One region of the Streptomyces sp. NBC_00885 genome, then DNA from elsewhere that is predicted to be linked to it. Evidence: riboswitches for the same ligand, from Rfam matches in the RefSeq annotation. Region 1 holds a riboswitch; each other region holds the start of a gene.
The links. A riboswitch is a leader RNA that binds a small molecule or an ion and turns the genes downstream of it on or off. The one in region 1 is predicted to bind cyclic di-AMP.
Positions count from the first base shown of each region.

Region 2: it holds a riboswitch for cyclic di-AMP, as region 1 does, so the genes downstream of both, OHA61_RS02300 (transglycosylase SLT domain-containing protein) here and OHA61_RS09135 (M23 family metallopeptidase) in region 1, are expected to answer to the same signal.
Region 3: it holds a riboswitch for cyclic di-AMP, as region 1 does, so the genes downstream of both, OHA61_RS20225 (M23 family metallopeptidase) here and OHA61_RS09135 (M23 family metallopeptidase) in region 1, are expected to answer to the same signal.

Region 1 covers NZ_CP108796.1:2,086,462-2,094,072, reverse strand. The annotation lists gene OHA61_RS09155 (CobW family GTP-binding protein) at 1-196, shown strand, start outside; gene OHA61_RS09150 (DNA topoisomerase (ATP-hydrolyzing) subunit A) at 193-2,643, opposite strand; gene OHA61_RS09145 (M16 family metallopeptidase) at 2,812-4,155, shown strand; gene OHA61_RS09140 (M16 family metallopeptidase) at 4,152-5,540, shown strand; cyclic di-AMP (ydaO/yuaA leader) riboswitch at 5,770-5,935, shown strand; gene OHA61_RS09135 (M23 family metallopeptidase) at 5,948-6,718, shown strand; gene OHA61_RS09130 (GntR family transcriptional regulator) at 6,918-7,595, shown strand.
Region 2 covers NZ_CP108796.1:471,076-478,686, forward strand. The annotation lists gene OHA61_RS02285 (pyridoxal phosphate-dependent decarboxylase family protein) at 1-344, shown strand, start outside; gene OHA61_RS02290 (FAD-dependent oxidoreductase) at 406-1,854, opposite strand; gene OHA61_RS02295 (ATP-binding cassette domain-containing protein) at 2,234-4,126, shown strand; gene OHA61_RS02300 (transglycosylase SLT domain-containing protein) at 4,210-4,998, opposite strand; cyclic di-AMP (ydaO/yuaA leader) riboswitch at 5,003-5,165, opposite strand; gene OHA61_RS02305 (YncE family protein) at 5,619-6,689, opposite strand; gene OHA61_RS02310 (MbtH family protein) at 6,927-7,127, opposite strand; gene OHA61_RS02315 (amino acid adenylation domain-containing protein) at 7,124-7,611, opposite strand, start outside.
Region 3 covers NZ_CP108796.1:4,447,422-4,455,032, forward strand. The annotation lists gene OHA61_RS20205 (RNA polymerase sigma factor) at 1-5, shown strand, start outside; gene OHA61_RS20210 (hypothetical protein) at 315-1,550, shown strand; tRNA gene OHA61_RS20215 (tRNA-Met) at 1,601-1,674, shown strand; gene OHA61_RS20220 (PP2C family protein-serine/threonine phosphatase) at 1,724-2,980, shown strand; cyclic di-AMP (ydaO/yuaA leader) riboswitch at 3,285-3,441, shown strand; gene OHA61_RS20225 (M23 family metallopeptidase) at 3,453-4,496, shown strand; gene OHA61_RS20230 (PrsW family intramembrane metalloprotease) at 4,684-6,018, opposite strand; gene trmB (tRNA (guanosine(46)-N7)-methyltransferase TrmB) at 6,079-6,876, opposite strand; gene lhgO (L-2-hydroxyglutarate oxidase) at 7,173-7,611, opposite strand, start outside.

The DNA of each region.
Region 1 (7,611 bases):
GCGCTTCCACCCCGAGCCCTGGCCGCGCGGGGCGGAACGCCTCACTCAGATGGTGCTCATCGGCTCCGGCGTCGACGCGGACAAGCTGCGCGAAGGGCTGGACGAATGCCGCACAGCCCGGCCGCAGGACGCCCCCGATGAGCACAGCATGTGGGGCGTCCTGCGGTTCGTCCAGGCAGCAGACGACGAGCGCTAGCTCGCCGGGCCCGCCAGCACCGCCACCGCCGAGGTCAGCGGAGTGCCCGAGCCGTCACGGCGCGGGTCCGGCTCCGGGAGCTCGGCCGGTGAGCCGTTCTTCTGCGCTGCCCGGGCCGGGGCCGCGCCCGCCCACGCCAGTACGAGCACGTCCTCGCCCTTGAGGAAGCGCTGGCAGCGCACCCCGCCGGTGGCCCGCCCCTTGCGGGGGTACTGGTCGAACGGCGTGAGCTTCGACGTCAGCACCGAGTCGTCCAGCGTGCCGTGCGAGCCCGCGACCGTGAACACCACCGCGTCGCCGGCCGGGTCCACCGCCGTGAACGAGATCACCTCGGCGCCCTCCGACAGCTTGATTCCGGCCATGCCGCCGGCTGCCCGGCCCTGCGGCCGGACCTGCCCCGCCTGATAGCGCAGCAGCTGCGCGTCGGACGTGATGAAGACCAGGTCCTCCTCGCCCGTACGCAGCTCGGCGCCGCCGACGATCCGGTCACCGTCCTTGAGGGTCATGACCTCCAACTCGTCCTTGTTGGCCGGGTAGTCGGGCACGACGCGCTTGACGACACCCTGCAGGGTGCCCAGCGCCAGGCCCGGCGAGGACTCGTCGAGTGTGGTGAGACAGACGATCTGCTCGTCCGCCTCCAGGGACAGGAACTCCGCGACCGGCGCGCCGCCCGAGAGATTGGGCGCGGACGCCGTGCCCGGCAGCTGTGGCAGATCGATCACCGCAAGCCGCAGCAGCCGCCCGGTCGAGGTCACCGCCCCCACATCGCCGCGCGCGGTCGCCGGGACGGCCGAGACGATCACGTCGTGCTTGGTGCGCCTGCCGCCGTCGTCGGCAAGCGGCTCGCCGGTGGCCGTACGCGCCAGCAGGCCCGTCGAGGACAGCAGCACCCGGCACGGGTCGTCCGCGACCTCCAGTGCCACCGCGGCGACGGGTGTGCCCGCCGACTCCAGCAGCACGGTCCGCCGCTCGGTGCCGAACTTCTTGGCCACCGCGGCAAGTTCGGAGGAGACCAGCTTGCGCAGCTCGTTGTCCGACTCCAGGATGCCGGTCAGCTCGTCGATCTCGCCGTTCAGCCGGTCGCGCTCGCTCTCCAGCTCGATCTTGTCGAACTTGGTCAGCCGGCGCAGTGGCGTGTCCAGGATGTACTGCGTCTGGATCTCGCTGAGCGAGAAGTGCTCGATCAGCCGCTCCTTCGCCTGCGCGGAGTTGTCGCTGGAGCGGATGAGGCGGATGACCTCGTCGATGTCGAGCAGCGCGACGAGCAGGCCCTCGACCAGATGCAGCCGGTCGCGCCGCTTGGTGCGCCGGAACTCGCTGCGGCGGCGTACGACGTCGAAGCGGTGGTCGAGATAGACCTCGAGCAGTTCCTTGAGACCCAGTGTGAGCGGCTGGCCGTCCACCAGCGCGACATTGTTGATGCCGAAGGACTCCTCCATCGGCGTCAGCTTGTAGAGCTGCTCGAGGACGGCCTCGGGCACGAAACCGTTCTTGACCTCGATGACCAGGCGCAGTCCGTGCGAACGGTCGGTGAGGTCCTTGACGTCCGCGATGCCCTGGAGCTTCTTCGACGAGACCAGGTCCTTGATCTTCGCGATGACCTTCTCGGGGCCGACCGTGAAGGGCAGTTCGGTGACGACCAGGCCCTTGCGGCGGGCCGTGACGTCCTCCACCGAGGCCGTCGCGCGGATCTTGAACGTGCCGCGGCCCGACTCGTACGCGTCCTTGATGCCGCTCAGGCCCACGATCCGGCCACCGGTCGGCAGGTCGGGACCCGGGACGAAGCGCATCAGGGTCTCGAGGTCGGCGCCGGGGTGCCTGATCAGATGGCGGGCGGCGGCGATGACCTCGCCCAGATTGTGCGGCGGCATGTTCGTCGCCATGCCGACCGCGATCCCGGACGCGCCGTTGACCAGCAGATTCGGGTAGGCGGCGGGGAGCACGACGGGCTCGCGCTCCTGGCCGTCGTAGTTCGACTCGAAAGCGACGGTGTCCTCGTCGATCGACTCGGTCATGAGGCTGGTGGCGTCGGCCATCCGGCACTCGGTGTACCGCATGGCGGCGGGCGGGTCGTCATTGCCGAGCGAGCCGAAGTTGCCGTGCCCGTCGACGAGCGGCAGGCGCATGGAGAACGGCTGTGCCATCCGCACGAGGGCGTCGTAGATCGACGCGTCGCCGTGCGGATGGAGCTTGCCCATGACCTCGCCCACGACGCGGGCGCACTTCACATAGCCACGGTCGGGGCGCAGGCCCATTTCGTTCATCTGGTACACGATCCGGCGGTGCACCGGCTTCATACCGTCACGTGCGTCCGGCAGGGCCCGGGAGTAGATCACCGAGTAGGCGTACTCGAGGAAGGAGCCCTGCATTTCGTCCACGACGTCGATGTCGAGGATCTTCTCCTCGAAATCGTCCGGAGGCGGGGTCTTCGTGCTGCGGCGGGCCATCGCGGCTGCTGCTCCTTCACGTACCAGGTCTGGAACTGACGCCGACCATTGTGGACCGTCCCACTGACAACGCCGACCGCGACCCGGGAACTTCGCCAGGTGTGAGCGCGCTTGCATACAGTGGCAGGGCTGACAAATAAGCACAGCATCGCGATCGAAGGGACGTACATGCCCATGGGTCACACGGCCACAGCGCAGGCCGGTTCCGGCGGCCTCACAGCGATCGAGCACCGGCTGGCCAACGGCTTGCGCGTGGTGCTCTCCGAGGACCATCTGACCCCGGTCGCCGCGGTCTGCCTCTGGTACGACGTCGGCTCGCGCCACGAGGTCAAGGGCCGTACCGGCCTGGCTCACCTCTTCGAGCACCTGATGTTCCAGGGGTCGGGGCAGGTCAAGGGCAATGGTCACTTCGAGCTGGTGCAGGGGGCCGGCGGCTCGCTGAACGGCACCACAAGCTTCGAGCGCACCAACTACTTCGAGACCATGCCCACCCACCAGCTGGAGCTGGCGCTCTGGCTGGAGGCCGACCGGATGGGCTCGCTGCTCGCCGCGCTCGACGACGAGTCGATGGAGAACCAGCGCGACGTCGTCAAGAACGAGCGCCGCCAGCGCTACGACAACGTCCCCTACGGCACGGCCTTCGAGCGGCTGACGGCTCTCGCCTACCCCGAGGGCCACCCGTACCACCACACCCCGATCGGCTCGATGGCCGACCTGGACGCGGCGACCCTCGAGGACGCCCGCGCCTTCTTCCGTACGTACTACGCGCCGAACAACGCCGTGCTGTCGGTCGTCGGCGACATCGACCCGGTGGAAACGCTCGCCTGGATCGAGAAGTACTTCGGCTCCATCCCCTCCCACGACGGCAAGCAGCCGCCGCGCGACGGATCGCTGCCCGAGGTCATCGGCGAGCAGCTGCGCGAGGAGATCCGCGAGGAGGTCCCGGCGCGGGCGCTGATGGCCGCCTACCGGCTGCCGCACGACGGCACGCGCGAGTGCGACGCCGCCGATCTCGCGCTCACCGTTCTCGGCGGCGGCGAGTCCTCCCGGCTGCACAACCGTCTGGTGCGACGCGACCAGACGGCCGTCGCCGCCGGGTTCGGTCTGCTGCGCCTCGCCGGCGCGCCCTCGCTCGGCTGGCTGGACGTCAAGACGTCCGGCGGCGTCGAGGTCCCGGAGATCGAGACCGCGGTCGACGAGGAGCTGGCGCGGTTCGCCGCCGACGGTCCCACGCCCGAGGAAATGGAGCGCGCGCAGGCCCAGTTGGAGCGCGAGTGGCTGGACCGGCTCGGCACGGTCGCGGGCCGCGCCGACGAACTGTGCCGGTACGCCGTGCTGTTCGGCGACCCGCAGCTGGCGCTGACCGCCGTGCAGCGGGTGCTCGACGTCACCGCCGAGGAGGTGCAGGCGGTCGCCAAGGCGCGGCTGCGCCCCGACAACAGGGCGGTGCTGGTGTACGAACCCGTCTCGGCGCCCGAGGGAAGCAACGAAGAGGAAGAGGCGGACCAGTGAGCGACGCTGCCGTGACGATGACGTACCACCCGCAGCCCACGGCGGGCGTCGCCCGGCCCTGGGCGTTTCCCGCCCCCGAGCGCGACACGCTGGACAACGGCCTGACCGTGCTGCGCTGCCACCGCCCCGGCCAGCAGGTGGTGGCCGTCGAGCTCTCCCTCGACGCTCCGCTGGACGCCGAGCCCGAGGGCATCGACGGTGTCGCCACGATCATGGCGCGCGCCCTGTCGGAGGGCACCGACAAGCACACCGCCGAGGAGTTCGCCGCCGAGCTGGAGCGCTGCGGCGCCACCCTTGACGCGCATGCCGACCACCCCGGCGTCCGGGTCTCCCTGGAGGTCCCGGTCTCCCGTCTGCCCAAGGCGCTCGGCCTGCTCGCCGAGGCGCTGCGCGCGCCCGCCTTCGCCGACAGCGAGGTGGAGCGGCTGGTACGCAACCGCCTCGACGAGATCCCGCACGAGACGGCCAACCCGGCCCGCCGCGCGGCCAAGGAGCTCTCCAAGGAGCTCTTCCCGGCCGCCGCCCGTATGTCGCGCCCCCGCCAGGGCACCGAGGAGACGGTGGCCCGGATCGACTCCGCGGCCGTGCGTGCCTTCTACGAGGCGCATGTGCGGCCCGCCACGGCCACCACGGTGATCGTCGGCGACCTCACCGGGGTCGACCTGGACGCCGTGCTCGCCGAGACCTTCGGCACCTGGACGGGTGACAGCGCCAAGCCCCGCCCCGTACCGCCGATCACCGCGGACGACACCGGCCGCGTGGTCATCGTGGACCGCCCGGGCGCCGTGCAGACCCAGCTGCTGATCGGCCGGGTCGGCGCGGACCGGCACGATCGGGTCTGGCCCGCGCAGGTGCTCGGCACGTACTGCCTCGGCGGCACCCTCACCTCGCGTCTGGACCGCGTGCTGCGCGAGGAGAAGGGCTACACCTACGGCGTACGGGCCTTCGGCCAGGTGCTGCGGTCCGCCCCCGACGGCTCGGGCGCCGCGATGCTGGCGATCAGCGGCTCGGTGGACACGCCCAACACCGGACCGGCGCTGGACGACCTGTGGAAGGTGCTGCGCACGCTCGCCGCCGAGGGACTCACCGACGCCGAGCGTGACGTCGCGGTGCAGAACCTGGTGGGTGTCGCGCCGCTGAAGTTCGAGACGGCCGCGTCCGTGGCGGGCACGCTCGCCGACCAGGTCGAGCAGTTCCTCGCGGACGACTACCAGGCGCAGTTGTACGTGCGGCTGGCCGAGACCGGCACCGTGGAGGCGACGGCGGCGGCCGTCAGCGCTTTCCCGGTGGACCGTCTGGTCACGGTGCTCGTCGGCGACGCCTCGCAAATCGAGGAGCCGGTCAGGGCGCTGGGCATCGGCGAAGTGACCGTGGTCACCGGCTGATTGCCGTCGCGCGATCTGGACAACTCAGGCTGAACCCGGCGCAACAGGCAAGCGGAACCCCAGCATCCAAGCGATGCCGGGGTTCCGTGCTATGTCCGGTTTATTGCGGAGGCTGCCTGTCTGCCCTGTGGCATGCACTACAAAAGGGCCTGTCTGTTTGGTGATTGAAAGTCGGCGCGCCTAGCGTCGGTCCGGCTGTTCGCCAGTAGCCCGCCGCATCCGCGGCATCGGACAGCCATCGCCGAGTCCCCGTCCGGCGCGAGCCTGGGGAGCCGGGGACCCACTTGAGTCCCTGGGGTGAATCGGACGCCTTCGTATCCGTACGGAGGGGCCCGTAGGAGACCTTCCTGCTCCGAACCCGTCAGCTAACCCGGTAGGCGAGAAGGAAGGAAAGGACCAGCCACTTCATGGCGTTCACCCGTGCCACCGGGAAGCACCGTGCCCCGAGCCGCCTGAGTCGCAGGAGCGCGAACATGGCGGGCGCTGCGGCCCTTGCCACCACCGGCGTCATCGGAACCCTCGCTTCCCCGGCGCTCGCCGCCACCCCTGGCATGGCCCCCGTCGAGGACACCGGCCTGACTCAGGTCGTCACCGCCGACACCCTCGCGGACCAGATCGCCGACCAGGCCGCCGCCCAGAAGCAGGAGGCCGCCGAGGCCATCGCCCAGGCGAAGGCGGCTCAGGAGGCCAAGCGCAAGGCCGAGGCCCGCGTCAAGGCCGCCCGCGAGGCCAAGGAGCGCGCCGCCCGCGAGGCCGAGCGCAAGCGCCTCAACTCCTTCGTCGCGCCGATCAGCGGCTCGTACGTCTCCACGGGCTACAAGACCGGCGGCGCCGTCTGGTCTTCCGGCAGCCACACCGGCATCGACTTCCACGCCGCCTCCGGCACCACCGTGCACGCGGTCGGCTCCGGCACCGTCGTCGAGGCCGGCTGGGGCGGCGCCTACGGCAACAACGTCGTGATCAAGATGAAGGACGGCTCGTACACGCAGTACGGCCACCTCTCCTCGATCACGGTCGCGGTGGGCCAGAGCGTCACCCCGGGCCGGCAGATAGGCCTCTCCGGCGCGACCGGCAACACCACCGGGCCGCACCTCCACTTCGAGGCGCGCACCAGCCCCGAGTACGGCTCCGACATCGACCCGGTCGCGTACCTGCGCGCGCACGGCGTCACCGTCTGAGAACAGCGGACAACAGCGCCCGAGCGTCTGCGAGCGAGAAGGCCCCGGCTTCCTGCCGGGGCCTTCGGCGTTCGGTGCCCTGGCCAAAAGATATCCATGGATTCCCGAGTGCCATCGGAAAATCCGGCCCACTGCAATAGAGTCACCGAACAGACGTCAATCGGCTGCGTTTCGCGCGGATTAAAGCGGAGGTTCGGTCATGCGCATTCCTGCGCACTCGGTATGCACGGCGATCCGCGACGACATCGTCTCCGGTGTATTCGAGCGCGGGAGCCGGCTCACCGAGGAGCAGCTGGCGCGCCGCTACGGAGTCTCCCGAGTCCCGGTGCGCGAGGCACTGCGCACCCTGGAGTCCGAGGGCTTCGTCACCACCCGCCGGCATGCGGGTGCCTGCGTCGCCGAGCCCACCGAGCAGGAGGCGGCCGACCTGCTGGAGGTCCGGATGCTGCTGGAGCCCCTCGGCGCCGCGCGCGCGGCGCAGCGGCGCACGGAAGCGCACCTGAAGGTCCTGCGCGGCCTGGTCAGGCTGGGCCAGGAGCGCGCACGCCGCGGCCAGGGCGAGGACCTGCGCTCGCTGGGCGGCTGGTTCCACGAGACCCTCGCCCAGGCCTCCGGCAGCCCGGGACTGATCGCGCTGCTCACCCAGCTGCGGCACAAGATCGCCTGGATGTACGCCGTCGAACAGCCTGCCGTGCCCGTGGACTCCTGGGCGGAGCACGGCGCGATCGTGGACGCGGTGGCGCGCGGCGATGTGGAGCGGGCCCGCGCGCTGACGGCCGTGCATGCGGAGCGGGCCGCATCGGCGCACCGGTTGCGCCGTCCCGAGCGGGTGAGGACTTCGCAACATGCCGTAAACACCACGAGCGTCCGCCATTAACAGGCGCGCCGTATAC
Region 2 (7,611 bases), 1.6 Mb from region 1:
TCACCGTGTGGGCCGCGCTCAGGTCGCTCGGCCGGTCCGGTGTGGCCGACCTGGTCGACCGGCTGTGCCGGCACGCCTCCGCGTTCGCGACCGGTATCTCCGGGATCGACGGGGCCACGGTGCTCAACGACGTGGAGTTCACCCAGGTCTGTGCCGAGTTCGGCGACGAGGAACGCACGGAACGGGTACTGACCCGGCTGCTCGCCGACGGCACGGCGTGGATCAGCGGCTCCATCTGGCACGGCCGCCGCGTCATGCGGATCTCGGTGAGCAACTGGTCGACGACGGACGAGGACGTGGAGCGCACGCTGGACGCGATCCGGCGCGCGGCCGCCGGCGCCTGATGCGACGGCCGTCACCCTCGACGACGCTCTGGCCCGTCCCGTCGCCGGGGCCGACGGGCCCTCAGCCGCTCCCTGGTTCCCGCGTCATCGGGGGCTCCAACGGCGTCTCCGGAACCGGCCCGAAGAGCACCGCCCTCGCCACCTTCGGTGCGAACAGCGTGGTGAGCGGTGAGGTCAGGGTCAGTACTGAGCGGAAGGCCGGGCCCACAACCGGGTCGCCCGGATAGCGTTGCTGGACGCGGGCCAGGTACCAGCCCGCCACACGGTCCGCCGCCCGGGTGCTGACCGCGTTGCCCACCGCGCCCGGCATCTTCCTGTCCGCGCCCGCCGAGATGTCCCAGGCCTGGCGCGACGCCTCGAACAGCGCCTGCTGGACATGGCGTGTCGTCGGCGTACGCCGCGGGTGGGTCAGCGCGCCACGCAGCGCCACCGCACTCATCGCGGCGACCGCCATGCCCTGGCCGTAGATCGGGTTGAACGTGCACACCGCGTCGCCCGTCGCGAGGAATCCGGCGGGGCGGCGGCCCGGGCGGTCGTAGCGGCGGCGGAGGTTCGACGTCTGGCGGAAGCCGAAGGGCGGTGTGTCCGGTTCGGCCTCGCGCATCCAGTCATGGATGAAGGGATGCGGGAAACGGGCCGCGAACGCCTCGAACCCCTCCTCGTCCGTGGGCGGTTCGTCGCCGCGCACGCCGGACAGAATCACCAGATGGCGGCCGTCCTCCAGCGGCAGCACTCCGCCGCCGCACACCTGCGAGGGGTTGGGGAAGACGAAATAACCGAGAGAATCGGAGCCGAGGTTGTCGCTCTTGTTGCGGTAGATGCGGGAGGCGTAGGCGAGACCCGTGTCGATGCTCTCCTCCTCCGGGGGCTCGGCGCCGATCGCCGACAGCCACTGCGAGGCGTGCGAACCGCGTCCCGAGGCGTCGAGCACCAGGTCGGCTTCGAGCACTTGCGGCTCCTGTCCGACGGCACGGGCGCCCTCGCCGCGCGGGCGCAGCAGCACGCCCCGCACCCGGGAGGCGTCGCCGAGGAGCCCGACTGCCTCCGTCGATGTGACCGTCGTGATCGCCGGGTTGGCCAGCACGCGCTCGCGCACCAGGTGCTCGATCTGTCCGCGGGAGCCGGTGTAGATGTACGAGGTCGGCTCCGTACGCCTGAACCAGCGGCCGCTCTGCCACTGCACCATGTCCGAAGGCTGACCGAGCCTGGGTGCCCCCGAGGCCCTCAACTCGTCCATGAACCCCGGCAGTAGGGCCTCGAGGGCGAGCTGTCCGCCTTCGAGCAGCACATGAGCGTGGCGCCCCTGCGGCACGCCGGGACGCGGCTCGGGCCTCTGGGGAAGTCGGTCGCGCTCGACGATCGTCACCGTGTCGGCGTGCTCGGCGAGTACGTGCGCCGCCAGCAGCCCGGCCAGGCTGCCCCCGATGACAGCGACGTGGCGCCCGCGCCCGCGCGCGCCCGCGCCCGCGCCCCGTCGCCAACTGCCCTTGTTCTGCCCGTCGTCCGCCATGTGTCAGTCCCTCGTGGTCAGCGAAGTCGATCCAGGTCCGACCAGTATCCCGGCGCGGGAGGAACCACATCGGACGCTCACCGGGCAATCCCCGGAACGGGTACCGATTCCCGCGCGGGTGATTCGAACTATGGATCACGACCCCTCTGCCCAGTCCTGACAGGCACCGGGCGGAGCGGTCGAACTTCCGATCGACGACTCGACCGTTACGCGCCGCTGATCAGCAACGTTGTTCAAGCGCTGACCCAGTCACCGACATCCGAGGAGCCTTTATGCATCCATGTGCCAACGTCATCGGAGTTCACCTGGTGTTCGAGCGGACCGTCAGGGCTCACCTCGGCCTGCGCGCGTCCACGTCCACACGTGTGGAGGTCGGCAGGTGACCGACACCAACTCCGCCGCCGCAGCGAACGAGGCAACGCCGCCGCCTCCCCCGCCCGCGGAGATCACCTTCGAGGGCCACTACGGCAAGAACCCCCTCGGCGAGGTCTCGTTCACCGCACTGTGCTCCCGCCTGCCGGCGGTGCTGGGGCAGACCTCACGGATGGCCTGGCGTATCGACCGCGCGGCTGTGATTCTTCTGCTGGCCTGCCAGGTCCTCACAGGTGTCGCAGCCGCCGTACTGCTTGCTTTCACCGCCCGCGCGATGCATCCCCTCCTCGGCAGCGGCGAGGTCTCCGCCCGTCTCCACGCGGCGTTCCCCGCGCTGCTGGTCGTCGGGACGGCGGCCGCCGCGGGACGGATCGCCGGAGCCTTCGCCTCCTATGCGGACGGCCGGATCACGCCCACGCTGACCACGGCGGCCGACACCGCACTCGTCGAAGCGGTCTGCCGGGTCGAGGCGTCCGCCTACAGCAAGGACGGGTTCGCCGACCGGCAGGAAGCCGCGGAGATGGGCGTGCTCCGCACGACGCTGATGGTGAAGGACGCGCAGCGCTTCATGGCAGCGCTGGTGCGCATGGTCGCCGCCGGCGGTGTCCTGACGCTGATGCACCCGCTGATGCTGCCGCTGCTGTTGCTCGCCGTGCTCCCGGCCGGTATCGGCGCCGTACTCTCGGCCAAGGTGGACTACGAGACCCACTACGCCAATGTCGCCGACCGCAACATCCGCGGAATGATGCGCTGGTGGGCGACGACGTCCAAGTACGGCGACGAGGTCCGTGCGAACGGCATGACCGACTACCTGCTGTTCTGGTACCGCACGCTGTCCGACCGTATCGACCGGCGCACCCTCACGATCGCGCCCCGGATGCTGCGCATCGTCCTGACCACCTCCGCTCTCGGCGGGCTGTTCCTCCTCTGCACGTGGGCCACCCTGGCCTGGCTCGCGATGACCGGCCGAGTCGGCATCGCCATCGCCGCGACCGCCGTTGTCGCCGTTCAGACCACGCTGGCCGCGCTCTCGCAGCTCGTCATCAACGGCGCGGCGATGTTCCACACCAGCCTGTACCTCGCCGACATGCGGTCCTTCCTCGACCTGGCCGAGCAACTGGCCCCCAAACGCGGCGCGTTGACCGCCCCCGGGAGCGTGGAGGAGATCCGGCTCGATGAGGTGGTCTACCAGTACCCCGGCAAGGAGGCTCCGGCCGTCGACCATGTCTCCCTCACGCTCCGCCGTGGCGAGATCGTCGCGATCGTCGGGGAGAACGGCTCGGGCAAGTCCACCCTGACGCGGCTGATCACCGGGATCTTCCTGGCCGACAAGGGCCGAGTGACCTGGGGTGACATCGATCTCGCCGCCGCCCACCCCGACTCCGTGTGGGCGGGGACCGGGCTGGTCCCGCAGATCTTCGCCCAATGGCCCCTGCGCGCAAGGGAGAACGTGACGCTGGGGCAGCCCCGCACCTTCGACGACGGGCCGGTGTGGGACGCCGTCGACGCCGTGGGGATGCGCGCGGCGATCGACGACCTGCCCAAGGGACTCGACACGCTGCTGGCGCGCGAACTGTACGGCGGATCCGAGCTGTCAGGTGGGCAGTGGCAGCGTCTGGTCTGCTCACGCGCTCTGTACCGGCGGCCTTCCCTGCTGATCCTGGACGAGCCGACGTCGCAGATGGACGCGCGCGGTGAACACGGCATCCTCGAGGCCATCAAGGCGATCTCCGCCGACCGCATCACGGTCGTGGTGACGCATCAGCTGGAGAACACCCGGCTGGCGGACCGCATCATCGTCATGGAGCAGGGCCGGATCACCGAACAGGGCCGGTACGAGGACCTGGTCCACGCCGGGGGTCTGTTCGCCGAACTGCTCGCGCTCTCGAAGGACCGGTAGGCAAAAGGACCCGCACGGCCCGGCCGCTCGTCGCGGCGGTTCTCGCCCTTCTCGCCGTGAACCGCCGCGACCTGTGAGGTCGGTCAGTACGCGCCGTTCACGTTGTCGATCGAGCCGTACTTGTCGGCGGCGTAGTTGCACGCGGCGGTGATGTTGGCGACCGGGTCGTAGCTGTCCATCGACGTGCCGGGCACGTGGTAGGCGAAGAACGTGGGGTCGATGACCTGGAGGAGGCCCTTGGACGGCGTTCCGGCCGCGGCGTTGGAGTCCCAGTTGTTGATGGCCAGCGGGTTGCCGGAGGACTCGCGCATGATGTTGCGGTGGATGCCGTCGTAGCTGCCGGGGATGCCGTGCTTGGCCATCACGTCCAGCGACTCCTTGATCCAGCCGTCGAGGTCGTTGGAGTACGTCTTCTTCGGCTTCGCGGCGGGGGCACTCTTCGCCGGGGTCAGCTTCGTCGTGCGCTTGGAGCGGTCGGCCCGGTCAGCCCGGTCGGAGGCGGCGGCAGCCTTGGCCTTCTTGCCGATCGTCAGCTTGAGGCCCGGGTGAATCAGCCGCGGGTCGTCACCGACGACCTTGCGGTTGTCCTTGTAGAGCTTCTTCCAGCCGCCGGTGACGTTGAGCTGGTCCGCGATCTTGGAAAGGGAGTCCCCCGCGACGACGGAGTAGGTCGTGGTGCCGGCCTTCTTCGCGAGGGCCGGAGCTGCGGCCGAGGTCTTGGCGGCGGGGGTGGACTGCGGTGCCGTCTGCGCGGAGGCGGCGGTCGTGGCGATCACCGGCAGGACGAGTGCGGCGCCACCGGTGCCCGCGACGGCGAGACCGCGGCTGAATGCACTGGACTTGGGACGGCGATGCTTACCCTTTGCGGGCATGACGAATTCCTCTCCGTCGCCTGCGAGGTGAGCTGTCGGGTTCGGGCTGGAGATGCCCGGCCGCATTGTGACGGCGACTTCACCCCAAGCCGTTCCGTATTCCGGATCGGCGGCTTACCTGGGTCCCCCGCTCCTGCCGTACGTCCGTGAGTGGGTGGGTGCGGTTTCCGGACGGCGGCAGGATTCGGCGGTCCATCCGGGTTGTCGTGACCGTAAGCGAGGCAGACCGGGCGAAACAAGTCCCGAATTCACATTTCAATTCGCGAGGGGGATTAATCGCGAGAAATTCCCGCCGGTCGGCAAGATCGAGAATCTCAACTTTCTTTCTGCAGAACGGGACTGGGCGCCACGCCGCCGTGCGCGGGCACTGCCGAACGTGACCCATTTCACTGGAGGAGAAGGCAACCGAGTCCGGTTTGCGGCGGTGCGCTCCGGATAAATGGAATTCGCCCGGGTTTCTCTTATGGGGGCATCGAATAACAATAAAGATGAACCGCCCTTGTGGGCTTTTTCGGACATCAAGGCGCTTTTAGGTCGGGTGCACGGGACCGGGCCGTGACAGAGCAGAGCGCCCCGGACGGCGGAGCCCGCCGTCCGGGGCGCTCGGGCGCGGCAGCCGGTCAGCCGGTCGCGCGAATGCGGTGGATGGAGTCCATCGCCTCGGCTCCGACCGCCGCCTTGTCGACGACATAGGCCGTGCCACGCGTGATGACCACATGGTCCGTGTTCGCGCCGGTCGCGAGGTTCGCGAGAACGAGTCCCTTGCGGGGGTCGACCACCGAGGTCGTACCGGATTCCCTGTTGGCCACGAAGACGTTGCCCGTGCACGCGTCGGTCGCGACCGCGAGGGCGCCCGCTCCCGTCGCGATCTCCTTCTGCACCACTCCCGCGCGCAGGTCGATGACGGCGAGGGAACCGCTCGCCTGGTTGGCGGCGTAGGCGGTCCTGCCGTCGCCGGACAGCGCCACGTCGATCGTGCCCTTGCCGGCCGGGATGAGCCTGGGCGTGCTGGATGCCGGGGAGACCTCGATGAGCTGACCGTTGGTCAGATCGGCTGCGTAAACGGTGCCGGTGCGCTCGTCGACGGTCACGCCCGCGGGCGTCGCGCCCGTGACCGTGACGCGCTTCTTCTCCTGGTATGTACGGGTGTCGAAGGCGACGATGCTGCCGTCCTCGAGCCCGGCGGTCCAGGCTAGGTTGCGCTGCTGGTCGACGACGACGTCCCGGGCGTGCTTCACGCCGGGCAGCGTGGCCAGGTGCTCGCCGGTCCGCTGGCTGTAGACGGCAAGGGAGTTGTCGAGCGTGTTGGTGGTCCACACGGTGTTGTGCACGTCGTCGACGGCCACTCCGTAGACGGCCTCCCGCGCACCGGTGGCCTCGTCCTTGAGGGGCGGCGTGTAGGCGGCCTTCACCTTCAGGGTCGCCGGGTCCACCTTGAGCAGCTGGGTCTTGGTGACCGGGGGGTATCCGACCGAGCTGGTTACCCACAGGACATTGTTCCGCGCGGAGTAGGCGGACTGGTAGAGCCCCTGGCCCAGTTGGGCGGAGTCGACCGTGTAGGACGCCTGGAGCGTGTGAACCTGGGCCGGGGCAGCGGCCATGGCAATACCGGCCGGGCCGAGCGCGCAGGTGGCGGTTATGGCGGCGGCGAGTAGGACCCGGCGGCGAATGGTGCTTCGGGTGCGGGACATGCTTGTTCCTCCAGAACAATGAGAAGTGGATGCCGGTTTGTGGCACCGTGGATATGCGCCCCTGCTGGGCCCCTGCCTCACTATGAAGGCAGGGCTTGTCAGTTGTCGGTCGTTCCCCCTCGTCTGACATATCGCTGACACGTTCCGGCCGGGAATCGGAAATGCGGTCGCCGAATTCGTCCGCAAGGGCGCCGCAAGTTCGTCGGAATTCGTGTCCCGGCCTTCTGTTCGGCCGGATCAGCCGGGCGGGGCCGGCGGCGCGGGCTGTGCGGGCGTCAGTGCCCGCAGACAGTCCTCGTGTGATGCGGGGCCGTGTTCCTTGGCCCAGCCCGCCGGCACGGGCAGGAATACCGGCCACAGCGACCGTGCCCCTGCCGTGTTGACGAGGACGAGATGGGTGGGCTCGGAGGTGCCCGTGGGGTCGAAGGGCTGGGTCATGTGTCGAGTTCCTTCAGCCGGGCCATGAGGACGGTGGCGATCTCGTCGAGCTGCCGTGGCTGTGTCATCTCGGGATGCAGGCAGTCCAGCCTGTGCTCGTCGAGCCTGCCGCTCATGTACGGCCGCCAGGCGTGCGGGGTGAGCCAGTCCTCGGCACGGGGCGCGGCTGCCGTGAAGAACAGCAGGTCCCCCTCGAAGGTCTGGTGGCGGTGGGTACGCATGAGGCGGGCGTTGTTGGTGACGATGCCGAGGACGGCGGTCAGCACCCGCTCGGGAAGGGCCGCGAGCGCACTGCCCTCGCGGCGCAACGTGGCGAGGACGCCGTCCCGGGTGAGTGAGTCACCGCCCTCGAAACCGGCCATGCGCAGAAGGGCGTTGAGCGCGTCGGCCTCGGTGGGTCCGGCGAGGTCGCGCCACTGGTCCGAGGGGTAGGCGTCCATGAGTGCCAGCAGGTCGACCTGTTCGCCGCCCTGCTGGAGATGGA
Region 3 (7,611 bases), 2.4 Mb from region 1:
AGTAGCTTCCGTGCGCCTGTGGACAACCCGCAGGTCAGACGCGGATTTGCGGCTTCCGCTCGCTGTTGCAGAGTGGTGACAGTACGGGGATTGCCCGGCTGATCATGAGCGGTGAGGATGAGCACATCGCCGTAAGCCGGGACCGAACAGGGCCGGACGGAAGGCGAGTTCTGATTCAGCTCGCCGCGCGAGCTCTCTCATCCCGTACCACCGCCTGCCGCGGCGCGCTCTGCGGCGCTGTTCTCTTGTACGGCCGACTGCCGCCCATCCAGCGGCTGTCAGGCCCCTAGTCGATTCCTTGGGGGGAGTCCACCATGTCCGCTCGCTTCGCCTCCGCCGCCGCGCTCACTGTCGCCGCCGCCGTCGGCACCACGCTTGTCCCGCTCAGCGCCCACGCCGCCCCGGTGGCTCCCCAGAAGCCCCTCACCATCGAGCTGGGCACTCCGGCGCCGACCGGGCCGCTGACCCGGGGCGGGGCGAGCGAGACGTTCACGTTCACCGTGAAGAACTCCGCGGACAAGCCGGTGGACTTCCAGCCGTGGCTGATCGGGAACACGGACGGTGCGAGCCCCATCGCGGCCTCGCACGTCGTCCTCGACGTGCAGCCGGTGAACGCCCCGGCGACGGACGAGTTCGTCAGCCAGGAGGGCATCGGCGCGCAGGGCGTGTTCTACCCGGCCGGCAAGGGCAAGGGCGCCTCCTTCTCGGTGCCCGCCAAGGGCGAGCTGAGCTGGAAGGTCTCCGTCGGCCTGGGCAAGAACTACCCCTCGAACAACGGCAATCTGAGGCTTCTGGCCGACGACCTCGCCGAGAACACCAAGCGCGAGCAGGACGACACCCTCGTCTTCGAGGCCAGCCCGAAGATCAACACAGGGCCCGCCGCCATGACGCTCGAGACCGACGAGAACGCTCCCATCAAGCCCGGCGGGGCGGGCACCGTCGACGTCGTCCACCAGCTCAAGGGCGGGGTGACTTTCGACTCCGACCTGAGGACCATTCTGGAGGTCGCCGAAGAGCCCGGCTCCACGGCGAAGATCCCTGAGCTGTGGATCGAGCAGCTGGGCGAGGACGGCAAGTACACCAAGGTCGAGAAGTTCAAGGGCGAGGAGAAGTGGCAGCTCGCGGACGTCCGCAAGAGCTACATCTACAAGCGCACCAGGCTTCGCGTGAGCGTCATCGACTTCAAGGGCATCCAGAAGCCGGTCAAGATCACGCTGCGCGCGGCGACCGGGCTGACCGAGGGCAACACCCATCCGTTCCTGGGAGCCCAGGGCAAGATCACCGTCGCCCCCGAGCGCGGCACCACCCAGCCGAGCGCGACGCCCTCCGCGACGCCGTCTGCCACGCCCTCCGCGAGCGCTTCCGCCACCCCCTCCGTGACCCCGTCCTCCTCGGCCACGGCGGTGGCCGGCGGTAACACCCCCGTCACCACCACCGGCGCCCTCGCCAACACCGGATCCTCCGGCGCCACCCGGTACGCGGCCTTCGCCGCTGCCGCCCTGATCGCGGCCGGCGGAGCCCTCACCGCACTGCGTCTGCGCCGCCGCTGAACAAAATGGATTTGATCTTGCTCCGGATGGCGTAAGGTGGTGTTCACCGACGCGGGGTGGAGCAGCTCGGTAGCTCGCTGGGCTCATAACCCAGAGGTCGCAGGTTCAAATCCTGTCCCCGCTACTGACAACAGTGGCCCGGCACTCGACAGAGTGCCGGGCCACTGTCGTGTGTGCGCTGCGGACATCGCCCGGTTGGCCGACGGCGACTCGCCGCCCGGCGCGGCTACGGCCAGCCTGGGAAGGGGGCGGTACCGTCCGCAGCCGTGTGGGGACCGGGCAGGAGAGCACCCGTGGCCGAGCCAGAGCAGGGCGGAGCGGACATCTCTCGTGGATTCGTCCGCCTGCTGCCCGCCCTGATGATCGTCGGCGGCGCGATCTTCGACCTCGCGACGCCGCCCCGGTTCACGGCGGTCCCGCTCTTCGCGGCCGCGCCGCTGATCGCGGCCCCCATCTTCACCTGGGTCGGCACCCTGCTGGTCGGTATCGCGGCGATCCTCGGCGTGACCGGGCTGCACCTCTACAACCACACCCTCTCGCAGATCACGGCGTTCACCGAGCTGACCACTGTGATCACCGTCTCGGGCCTCGCTCTGCTGATCAACCGGGTCGTACGGCTCGGCAGTCAGCGCCTCGCGTCGGCCCGGGTGATCGCCGAGACGGCGCAGCGCGCCGTGTTGCCGACTCCCCCGGAGCGGATCGGGGGACTGCACGTCGCCGCGCGGTACGAGGCGGCGCAGAAGGACGCGTTCATCGGCGGCGACCTCTTCGCCGTACAGGACACACCCTTCGGGGTGCGGCTGATCGTCGGGGACGTACGGGGCAAGGGGCTGCAGGCGGTCGAGGCGGTGGCCGTGGTGATCGGGGCGTTCCGGGAGGCCGCCGAGCAGGAGAGCTCGCTGGAAGGGCTCGCCGCGCGGCTGGAGCGGGCGCTGGTGCGGGAGGGCGCGCGGCACAACCTGGACGCGGTCGAGGGGTTCACCACCGCCGTACTGGCCGAGATCCCGCGCGGTGATCGTGTCGTACGGGTCGTGAACCGGGGCCATCCGGAGCCGCTCCTGCTGTACGCGGACGGGAACGTGAACATCCTGGAGCCGACCCAGGCCGCGCTGCCGCTCGGTATGGGCCTCGGGATCTGGCCGGACCGCTCGGACGCGCACCGGCTGCCCCCCGGGGCCACGCTGCTTCTCTATACGGACGGGCTGTCCGAGGCGCGCGACGCGAGCGGCGTTTTCTACGACCCCGGCCGGCGGCTGGCGGGGCGGCTGTTCCCCGGGCCCGAGGAGCTGCTGGACGCCTTGGTGGACGACGTACGACGCCATACGGGTGGCGGCTCGACGGACGACATGGCGCTGCTTGCGGTCAGCCGTCCCGCTCAGGGGCAGCAGGAGCGCCGCACGATCGTGCCCGTGGTCGGCGGGGGCGAGTGAGGGCTCTGGCGGCTCGGCGTCGTTGGCGTCGTGAAGCCGGGCGCCGGACGCCGGACGGACGGATGGGCACGGTACGTAATCGAGAGACACCCCTCCGCATAACATTTGACGAACCGTCAGGTAGCGGGAGGTGTCGGATGGTGCGTCAGGGGCGATCAACTCACCCCACTCCGGGCCCTTGTGTCCGGTTAAGTCCCGGCGAATGTTGTTAATGATCAGTCGGAACAGCTTGGAATCGGGCCCCGGTGTCTATTAACGTTCGATAACGCAGCGCGGTCGTCCCAGTCGTCGCAAGAGGCGGCACCGTGCGCACGCGCCGAATCCCGCAAGGGAACCGGGGAACCACCAATTGGGGTGAATCGGGCACCTTTTGCCGCTCTTGTCCGCGGCGGAAGCGCCCGTAGGAGACCTTCCTGCTCCGAACCCGTCAGCTAACCCGGTAGGCGAGAAGGAAGGAAAGGAGCACGCCTCAGTGGCGTCCAACAAACCTGCCCCGACAGCACCCTTCGAAACTGACTTCTTCGGCGACGAGGTGGCAGAGCGGGCATGGGAGGAATGGAACCCCACCGAGGACTCCGTCCGTCCGGTGCGCGGCCGGCACCGTGTCATGAAGCAGCGCGGCGGACTCGCCCGCAGCTCCACGGTGCTCGGGGTCGGCGTGATCGCCGCGGTCGGCGCGGGCGGCATGGCCACCGCGCAGAGCAAGCCGCCGGTCTCCATATCGCTCCCCGACTCGATCGCGGACAACCTGCCCGACGCCAAGTCCCTTCCAGGCGTCGGCTCGTTCATGTCCGACGACTCCTCGGACGCCGACGCCGGGAACACCGCGCCCCTCACCTCGGCGACGCTCGCCGCTGACACCGGCTCCAAGGCCGAGGCGCAGGGCTCCGCCGGTGAGGCGCTGCGCGCCCGCATCCTCCAGCAGGCCGATCAGCAGCGGGCCGAGGCGGACGCCGAGGCCAAGGCGGCCGCGGAGAAGCTCGCGGCCGAGAAGGCAGCGGCGGAGGCGAAGGCCCAGCAGACCGCGGCGGAGGCCGAGGCCGAGGCGGCGAAGCTCGCCGCCGAGAAGGCAGCGGCGGAGAAGGCCGAGGCCGAGCGCCTCGCCAAGCTCGCCGCGAGCTACTCGCTGCCGACCTCCTCGTACACGATCACCTCCACCTTCGGTGAGGCCGGATCGATGTGGTCCTCGGGCTACCACACCGGCCTGGACTTCGCGGCCCCGACGGGCACGCCCCTGAAGGCCGTGCACAGCGGCACCGTCAAGTCGGCGGGCTGGTCCGGGTCTTACGGCTACCGCACGGTGCTGGAGCTCGAGGACGGCACGGAGATCTGGTACGCCCACCAGTCCTCGATCTCGGTCAGCGTCGGCCAGAAGGTGACGACGGGCGAGACGATCGGGCGCGTGGGTGCGACCGGCAATGTGACCGGCGCGCATCTGCACCTCGAGGTCCACACGGCGAGCGGGACCGGCATCGACCCGATGGCCTGGCTGCGGGACAAGGGCCTGACCGTCTGATTTCTCCGTACGCCCCCTCGCGCCGCCGCTCGGCGCGAGGGGGCGTTTATGCGGATGCCCCCATGTGCGCGGTGCACCGCACTCCCATGAACGCCGGCAGTTCTGGCGCTCACCCCCCGACGCCAGGGCTGCCGGTCCTGTGCCCCGGTCGCGTACGGCATGCGGGCGGAACAAGCGCCCTGCCAGCCTAGGAGCGGTACGGGTTGTAGCCGCCGTAGTCGCGGTGCGGGGGCGGGGTCCATACCCGGCCCGTCGCCCGCGCCGCGTAGCTCAGCGCGGGAGACGCGACTTCCTTGCGCTGCCACAGGTGGTGCAGCAGCTCCTGCTCGCGCTCCATGAAGTCCGGGCCCGCCGTGCCGCGGTGGGCCCGGTGGCGCAGAAAGGCCAGGGTCGTCGCGAACCGTTCGTACTCCGAGACGGCGTGGGCCGCGGCCGGTCCGTGCGTACGGCGGGCGATGTCGCGGGCCATCGTGCGCGCCCGCATCGAGGAGAGCGCGCGCGGCTCGTCGGCCGTCAGCCAGCCGGCCGCCGCGTATGCGGGCAGTTCGGTGGATATCGTGCGCAGTTCGCACTGCCGGGTCCAGATCGTGAGCCAGGTCAGCAGCCCGAAGACCGGGACCATGAACGCCCCGTACACCGCATAGAAGCCGAACGGGCCGAAGAGCGACACCGAGCCGTTCCACAGCGCGTGCATGCCCATCGCGAGGGCGAGGCCCAGCAGTGGCAGCGCGATCCGCCGGAATCGCTGGCGTCGTGCGGCGAGCGCCGCGATCCCGAAGCCGATGCCCGTGAGCACGGTGAAGAGCGGATGCGCGAACGGCGACATGACGACACGTACGAAGAAGGTCGCCGCGGTCACCGATGCCAGGCCCGAGGTGCCTATCTCCTGGTCCTCACCGAAGGCGTTGCCGAGGTAGAGGATGTTCTCGGTGAAGGCGAAACCGGTCGCGGTGAAGCCCGCCACGACGACGCCGTCGACGATCCCGGTGAAGTCCCGTCTGCGGAAGATGAAGATCAGCAAAATCGCTGCGGCCTTGGCGGTCTCCTCGACGACCGGGGCTATGACGGTCGCCCCGAGCGTGTCCGCGCTCGCCGGGTCGGCGGTTGCGGTGGCTATCCAGCGGGTCGCGAAGGAGTTCGCGATGATCGCGACGAGGGCGGCGGCGAAGGCGCCCCAGGCGAACGCGAACAGCAGATTCCGCCAGGGTCCCGGCTCGACCCGGTCCAGCCAGCGGAAGGCCGCGGCGAGAAGCGGGACGGGCAGGGTGGCGAGGCCCAGTCCGACCAGGAAGCCGTGCGTGCCGGTCTGTTCGCGTACGAGAGCGAGGATGACGAGGCCGGAGAGGGCGAGCAGGGTGATGACCACCCCGGCCCGAACCGCCTTGCTGCGCCAGAGCCGGGAGGCCCGCCGCGGTTTGTACCGCCAGCGGGCACGCTCCGGCACGGCATCGAAGAGCGGCTGCTCGTCGAAGGCCGGGACCGCCGGATGCGGTGAGAGGTGCTGCGGGAACGACTCGGACACCTGATGACCCTAACGAGGCACACTGACACCTGGCGATGGTGCACGGCACACTACCGAGGGTTATGCCGACTCCAACACGCGGCGGAACAGCAGGTCGTGCACCTTGTGACCCTTGTCCAGGCCCTGCCCCTCGAACCGGGTGAGCGGCCGGAAGGCGGGGCGCGGGGCGAAGCCGCCGTGCTCCTGGGTGGTCTCGAAGTCCGGGTGCGCCGAGAGCACGTCGAGCATCTGCTCGGCGTACGGCTCCCAGTCCGTCGCGCAGTGCAGGATCGCTCCGGGCTTCATACGGGGCGCGGCGAGACTGAGGAACTCGGGCTGGATCAGCCGGCGCTTGTGGTGGCGCTTCTTGGGCCAGGGGTCGGGGAAGTAGACGCGCAGCCCGTCGAGCGAGCCGGGCGGGAGCATCTCGCGGAGCAGGATGATCGCGTCGCCGTTGGCGACACGGATGTTGGACAGTCCGTTCCGCTCCGCGAGACCGAGGAGATTGCCCTGCCCGGGCGTGTGCACGTCGACGGCGAGAATCCCGGTGCCGGGATCGGCGGCGGCCATCTGCGCGGTGGCCTCGCCCATCCCGAACCCGATCTCCAGGACGACGGGCAGCCCGCCGAACATCTCCTCGAGATCGAGGACGCGCTGCCCGTCGATGTCCATGCCCCACCGTGGCCAGAGCCGCTCCAGGGCATCGCCCTGCCCGACGGTCACCCGACTCCGCCGCGGCTGGAAGCTCCTGATCCGCCGCTCATGATGCGACCCGGCGGGATCGGCAGCGGGGCCCCCGGGGAACCGCGGCTCGCTCTTGGCGCGGAGGGGGGGAGGGGAGGGGGATGGGGCGGGGGTGGGGTTACGAAGCTCAGACACAGTGGGTCGATTCTACGGGCCCGCTCGGGGCGCGGGTCTTGGGCGGTACGGGGCGCCCGGTGCCGGTGCCGCGGGGCGCGGGGCGCGGCTCTGGGCGGTTCGGGGTGCGGGCCCGCCGGTCATTCAGCCGTCCGGCGTTTGAGGACCGGGGTCCGGGGCGGAGCCCCGGTTACGGGAAGGGGCGGGGTGGGGAATAGGCCCCGCGCAGCGGTCCACCCGCACCCCACCGCACCGGGCACCCCGGACCGCACCCGCGGCGGGCCCGCGCAACGGACCGTTCACGCCCGCCCCGCGTGTCACCTCGACGCCCCCGCCACCCGGCCCTCCGTCAGCGCCGACAGGGCCCGCCGTGCCACCTCCCGGCCGATGGGAAGCGACGCCGTCGCCGCAGGGGACGGAGCGTTCAGCACATGCACCGTCCGCGGCGCCTCGCGGATCAGGAAGTCGTCCGCCAGCGTCCCGTCCCGCAGCACCGCCTGCGCCCGTACCCCCGCCGCGGCCGGCCGCAGGTCCGTCTCCGTCACCGCCGGGAGCAGCCTGCGCACCGCCGCCGTGAAGGCACGCTTCGACAGGGACCGGTGCAGTTCCCCGGCCCCGTACCGCCAGTGGCGCCGCGCTATCCGCCAGGATCCCGGCCAGCTCAGCGTCTCGGCCAGTTCCCTCGGGCGGACCGACGACCAGCTGTAGCCCTCGCGGGCCAGCGCCGGGACCGCGTTCGGGCCGACGTGGACTCCG